2 regions of the Sporomusa sp. genome follow, and region 1 is predicted to be linked to the other one. Evidence: riboswitches for the same ligand, from Rfam matches in the RefSeq annotation. Region 1 holds a riboswitch; the other holds the start of a gene.
The links. A riboswitch is a leader RNA that binds a small molecule or an ion and turns the genes downstream of it on or off. The one in region 1 is predicted to bind S-adenosylmethionine.
Positions count from the first base shown of each region.

Region 2: it holds a riboswitch for S-adenosylmethionine, as region 1 does, so the genes downstream of both, AC29Z1_RS03585 (trans-sulfuration enzyme family protein) here and AC29Z1_RS11060 (MetQ/NlpA family ABC transporter substrate-binding protein) in region 1, are expected to answer to the same signal.

Region 1 is NZ_JBYKYF010000160.1:715-4,199, forward strand. Features, by position in the region: gene AC29Z1_RS11050 (DUF456 domain-containing protein) at 1-341, shown strand, start outside; gene AC29Z1_RS11055 (TetR/AcrR family transcriptional regulator) at 352-942, shown strand; gene AC29Z1_RS11060 (MetQ/NlpA family ABC transporter substrate-binding protein) at 1,064-1,888, opposite strand; SAM riboswitch class I at 2,014-2,117, opposite strand; gene AC29Z1_RS11065 (YerC/YecD family TrpR-related protein) at 2,319-2,633, shown strand; gene hisZ (ATP phosphoribosyltransferase regulatory subunit) at 2,652-3,485, shown strand, end outside.
Region 2 is NZ_JBYKYF010000030.1:57-3,396, forward strand. Features, by position in the region: gene AC29Z1_RS03575 (DUF2292 domain-containing protein) at 1-123, shown strand, start outside; gene AC29Z1_RS03580 (TatD family nuclease-associated radical SAM protein) at 165-761, shown strand; gene AC29Z1_RS03585 (trans-sulfuration enzyme family protein) at 807-1,952, opposite strand; SAM riboswitch class I at 2,052-2,149, opposite strand; partial or broken gene hydE ([FeFe] hydrogenase H-cluster radical SAM maturase HydE) at 2,334-3,340, shown strand, end outside.

The sequences.
Region 1 (3,485 bases):
GAGCATTGCTGACAGGCGAATTGGTTGAGTTTTTAGCAGGAGCGCTGGGGGCAAAAAAAGAAAATGCATCCCGTGTGGCCATCGTGTCTGCATTTATTGGTGGGATTGCCGGTGGTATTCTTGGTACCGGTGTTATACCAGGACTTGGTTCCATTGCCGGAGCAGTTGCTGGGTCTTTTGTCGCCGGTTATGTAGCGGAGTATGCTGTTACTGGCAGCAGGGAGAGAGCTAGCCGGGTTGCTAAGAGTATTATGATTGGCCAGGCCTTGGGAATGATATTCAAATCAGCGATAGCCATCGGAATGGTAGTGTTCATCATTTCCAAGCTAACTTGGCAATAGGAGGAAACTTATGAAACGCCAACAGATACTTGATGCTGCCTACACTGTCTTTTCCCGCAAAGGCTATCATCGTGCCACCGTAGACGAGATTATTGCTTTAGCCGATACTGGCAAAGGTACAGTATATAACTATTTTGTTAATAAGGAACAACTCTTTTATACCTTAATCAAAGAACGTAGTGCCGGTTTTGAGGCTGAACTTGAGGTCATTGCCGCTCTTGCTGAACCAGCGGTTGAAAAAATTAAGAAAGCCATAAGGGTTTTTTTAGAGTTTTATGTGCAAAATGCTGATTTGTGGCGGGTATTGATGCATGAAATGCGCGGGTTAGGACATGAGGAGCCGTCAAACTTTACCGAGGCAGAGCGAGAAAAATACCGGGAACGATTTGCATATACCATCGGGATTTTGCAGAAGATCTTGCAAGAAGGAATTGAACAAGGTGCTTTTCGCAACTGTGATGTGCATAAAGCTGCTCATGGTTTATTTAGTGTTATTGTTATGATGGTGTTTCAAGGGTTTGTTGGCGAACAGGATGATTCTATTGATCAAACCGCCAATAGCATTGCTGACATTTTTATGTACGGTATAGCTAACCGATAAACACTATTCTCTTGAAGGGAAGACATGCTGTAGCATTATCACCAAATCACCAATGAGAAATACGATTAGCATTTTGCTGAGTGCAAAAAAAGAGTCTGGAAAACAGACTCTTTTTTGCATACTAAAACGCCGGAACAATGGCACCTTGATATTTTTCATTGATAAATTTTTTAACTTCTTCAGAAGTTAAAGCTTTGGTTAATTTTTGGATTTCAGGGCGATTTTCATCGCCTTTGCGGACAGTAAGGATATTAGCATAGGGAGAATCCTTTTGTTCAATAAACAAAGCGTCTTTGCTTGGGACCAGTTTGGCTTCCAGTGCATAGTTGGTGTTGATGACCGCTAAGGCAAGATCATCCAGTGAACGTGGCAATTGGGCGGCTTCCAGTTCACGAATTTTTACTTTTTTCGGATTGGCAGTAATGTCGCTAATGGTCGCATTTACACCAACGCCTTCTTTAAGGGTAATCACACCAGCTTTTTCTAAAAGCGCTAACGCGCGTCCACCATTAGTGGGGTCGTTAGGGATACCAATTTCTGCCCCAGTTTGCAGGTCATTGAGGTTTTTTACTTTTTTAGAGTAAATGCCCATAGGTTCAATATGTACAGCAGCAGTATAGGTCAGGTCCAGTTTGCGCTCAGCGCTGAATTTGTTCAAATAGGGAATGTGCTGGAAGAAGTTAGCGTCAAGCTCTTTTTCCGCAACCGCCATGTTAGGACGGACATAATCGCTCATTTCCACAACAACCAGGTTGATGCCTTCTTTTTCGAGAATCGGCTTGACTACTGCAAGAATTTCGGCATGAGGCACGGGAGTTGCTCCTACTTTAATTGTTATTTTATCTGAGGCTAAAGGGGCAGGAGTTTGTTTGTTACCGCAGCCGACAATAAAAGTGGAGACAGTTAATAAAGCAGCAAGGAGCAAAAAAGTAATCTTTTTCTTCATAACAATATGTTCCTCCAATGTTTTCTTTTTGTAGTGGTAAACAAATGAAGCTCTGGCTAAAAGCAGCCTCCTTTCCCAAAATTATAAAAACCACCGCGGCAGTCCGAAGTGGTTTGTTGTCCAGTTCTTCATCTGCCAGGAAAGAATCCTGTGGAATTGGCACCGTTCGCAACAGCGATGGTTGCCGCGGCTTCATTGGGCCATTCCCTCAGCCAGCTCTTGATGAATAGTATGTAATTATAATTTATAGACGTTATCTTATCACCGATAGATGTGACTGTCAATAAAAAAATAATTAATTTATAAGAAACGAATAGTATAATATATAATATATTTTAACTTAATAAAGATAAAAAGGATTAAAGAAGGAAATGCTGGGTACGTAGCGAATACATACCCACAAGGATGTATTTACAGGAGGCGTAATAGTATGACAGCAAATCCCAAATTGAAAGACCCGCTTATTGATCAGCTGTTTCGAGGCATTTTATCACTGACTAATGAGGAAGAATGTTATCAGTTTTTTGAGGATGTATGCACAATTGGTGAGCTTAAGGCTATGGCTCAGCGGCTGGAAGTGGCTCGGCTGTTAAAAGCTGGAGTCATTTATGACGACATTGTAGCTGCTACTGGGGCCAGTACTGCAACCATCAGCCGGGTTAAGCGCTGCCTTTATTATGGCGCAGATGGTTATAAATTAGTATTAGCTAATCTAGAAAAACTAGAAAAAAACGAGGATAACTAGTCGGAATGGAGTGTTAGCATGAAAAAACAGAATTATGTGCCGCAAATTCCGTATGGCACCAAGGACTTGCTGCCCCGGGAAGCTAGGCAGAAGCGTCTTGTCGAGGGGGCGCTTGCCGAACTGTTTTCGCGCTGGGGCTATGATGAAGTAGTAACTCCGACGTTTGAATATATGGAAACATTGGCAGTCGGTACAGGCGGCAACATTCAGCAGCATGTATTTAAATTTTTTGATAAAAATAATCGGATTTTGGCACTCAGACCAGATATGACAACTCCGATTGCCCGGGTTGCAGCCACCAGACTGAGAGAAAAGCCGCTGCCGCAGCGGTTGTTTTATATTACCAATGTTTTTCGCCATGAGCAGGCGCAGGCTGGCAGACAATGCGAGTTTTATCAAGCCGGTGTGGAACTGTTAGGTGCACCTGGTCCGGCGGCTGACGCCGAAATTGTAGCTTTGGCGGTAGAGGCGATGTTAGAAGCCGGTTTGACTAATTTTCAAATCGGTATAGGTCAAGTGGATTTTATCAACGGTTTGATGGTAGAGAGCCAGTTAAGCCCTGAGCGCCAACAGCAAATAAAATCAGCTATGGTTTCTCGCGACTTAGTGGGGCTTGGCGAATTGCTGGCACAAAGCGAACTCAGTCCGGCGGCACAAGAACTACTGAAGCAAATTCCGCTCTTGCACGGACGGGAGGATATGCTCAATAAAGCGTACCGATTGGTTAACAATCCTCTCAGCCGGTCGGCCCTAGATAATTTGGCCGATATTCACAAGCTTCTGGCAGGCTATGGCGTTGAGCAGTATGTCAATTTTGATCTTGGCATTATACGTGACTTCGATTATTATACC
Region 2 (3,340 bases), on a different contig from region 1:
CTGGATGGTCTGATGTATGGACAACTGATTATTCGTATCGAAGACGGTAAGGTTGAGCAGATAGAAAAGACCGAAAAACGCCGAATTAACGACATGGAAGGAATATACGGAGATGGCATCTAAAAATAATAATTAATTAATGGAAAAAGGGGTGACTGCTGACGATTACGTATGAATTAGGAAATGCTTTATATATAAATCTGACCAACCGTTGTACCAATAACTGTACGTTTTGCGTCAGAAATCATTTACACGGTATTAGTCCGGGCATGAATTTATGGTTAGAACAGGAACCTACGGTTAGTGAAGTGCTAGCCGATATTCAGTCGAGGGATAGTTATAAGTACCAGGAGTTCGTATTTTGCGGTTATGGAGAACCCATGCTGCGAACATATGATATTATTGAAATTTGTAGATATCTCAAACATGCGTACAATATGCCCATTCGCATCAACACAAATGGGCATGCCAATTTGATTTATGGGCAGGATATTACTCCGTTGTTAGTAGGACTGGTAGATGTTGTTTCTATTAGTTTGAATGCGAACAATGCTAAGGAATATCAGACATTATGCCAGCCTGTTTATGGCGAACAGGCATATGATGCTCTGTTGAAGTTTGCTGCCAAATGCAAAAGGTATATTCCCCGGGTAGTACTTACTGTTGTTGATGTTATACCTCAGAAAGATATCCAGTCCTGCCGGGAGATTGCTAACCGAATAGGGACTGATTTTAGAATTCGGCATTATTATCATTCATAATGAAAAAGAAATGGGTCAGAAAGCGTTTTCTGACTCATTTCTTTCTTACTGTTCCAGTGCCTGGGCCAAATCGGCAATGATATCTTCAACATCTTCAATGCCGACAGACAATCGCAAGAGACAATCACTAATGCCTAATCGTTCGCGAATGTCGGCCGGAATATCAGCATGGGTCTGTACCGCGGGGAAGGTGATTAACGATTCGACACCGCCTAAACTTTCGGCAAACTGAATAACCTGTACTTTGCGAAGTACTTGGGCAGGCAGACAGGGATCGTTTACGACAAAGGACAACATACCGCCATAGCCACAAGCCTGGGCATCGTGCGTTGTTTTACCAGGGTGGCTAGCTAAGCCAGGGTAATAGACTTTGGTGACACTGGGATGGGTAGTAAGCCATTCGGCGACAGCCAGCGCGTTGGTTTCGTGTTGGCGCAGCCGCACTGTCAAGGTTTTGAGACCTCTAAGTAACAGCCAGCTGTCCTGCGGTCCAAGGATAGCGCCAGTGGCATTTTGAATAAATCCAATTTTTTCGCAAAGGGCGGGGTCGCTGGCAACTACCAGACCGCAGACTACATCATTATGGCCTGACAAGTATTTGGAACCGCTATGGATGACAATATCAGCACCAAGTGTTAAAGGTTTCTGAAAATACGGAGTCAGGAAGGTGTTATCAACAATCACGTGAAGCGGTTGTGAAGTATGCGCATGGGCTATTGCCGCTATTGCCCGGATATCGGCAATTTTCATAAGTGGATTGGTGGGTGTTTCCAGCAAAATGGCTTTAGTAGTAGGCTGTAGCGCTTGGCGCACCGCGTTAAGGTTGCTGGTATCGACAAATGTAGCTGTTAGATCGAATTGGCTAAATATCTTATCCATAATCCGATATGTTCCGCCATAACAGTCTTCAGTAATAATCAAATGATCGCCAGGTTGGTATAACATAAGTATTGCCGAAATGGCAGCCATGCCTGAAGCAAAGGCAAAACCGGCATGCCCTTCCTCCAATGCGGCTACAGCTTCTTCCACCGCTTTGCGAGTAGGATTTTGAGTACGAGAGTAATCATAGCCAGTACTACGGCCAAGCTCAGGATGCCGGAACGTGGCTGTCTGGTAAATCGGGGTGCTGATGGCTCCGGTAGTTTTATCGGTGACCAGACCCGCATGGACAGCTTTGGTGGCAAATTTCATACATACCATCTCCTTTGTTTGTTATAGGATACGGCTACCTTAGGTTTTGGGTACAAAAAAACGACTCTTCCGTAAGAAGAGTCGTTTAGACACACGATTAACTCATCTTCCGGATTGCTCCGCTGGATTTAGCACCTTGCATTGCTGCTGGTTGCCGGGCGTCATAGGGCCAGTCCCTCGACCACTCTTGATAAGTTTTTTTTGCTATGTAATTTATTGGATTTTATTTTGTCATAGACAATAAACTTTGTCAATAGATATTTTTATTGTTTTTATACTCCCTATTTCTTGATATTGACGCCGGTTATAAAACCAGCTATCATGATTTCAACAGGTGAAACTTTTTTGGGCAATAGGCATATAGGGGGAGGTAGTAACGGTATGGCTGATAAGCAGGATATATTGGCGTTAATTAACAAAGCGGAAACAACCCACGAACTTACGAAAGATGAAATTGTCGCCTTGCTGATAGATACAGAACATGAAACTGAGTTTTTTGCTGCTGCTGACCGCGTGCGGCAACGGTATGTGGGTGACGAAGTACATCTGCGCGGGTTGATTGAGTTTTCTAACATATGTAAACAAAACTGCCTGTATTGTGGTTTGCGGCGGGATAATAAACAAGTAAAACGTTATCGTTTAGATCCGGAAACTATCCTTGACTTTGCTACTAAAGCCAAGTCATACGGCTATCGCACGGTTGTATTGCAGTCAGGCGAAGACGAATGGTTTGATGTGGCTACTATGGTCAGTATTATCAAAAACGTTAAAGAACTTGGTTTGGCAATTACCCTGAGTGTGGGTGAAAAACCCCGTGAAGTATATCAAGCATACCGCGAGGCTGGGGCTGATCGGTATTTGCTGAGAATTGAGACTACCGACAAAGCTTTGTATGAAAAACTAGACCCAGGCATGAGCTGGGATAACCGGGTACGATGTTTGCATGATCTAAAGGAGTTAGGTTTTGAGTTAGGAACAGGCTCATTGGTAGGAATACCAGGACAAACGATAGAATCGCTGGCTGATGATATTCTGTTTTTCAAGAGCATAGATGCCGATATGATTGGTGTCGGTCCGTTTATTCCCAACCCGGATACGCCATTGGCGGGGGAACGGGGCGGTACGTTTGAACTAAGCACGAAAGTGATGGCCATGACGAGGCTATTGCTGCCTGATATTAATATTCCGGCAACAACGGCTATGGAGACATTAAACCCACAGGGACGGGTATTGGCGCTGCAACGCGGAGCCAATGTAGTTATGCCTAATGTTACTGAGGGTGAGTACCGACAGATGTATTTGCTTTATCCGGGAAAAATCTGTATCAACGATTCGCCGGCGCATTGCCGTTCGTGCATTACTGGTAAAATTCATGGCATTGGCCGGAA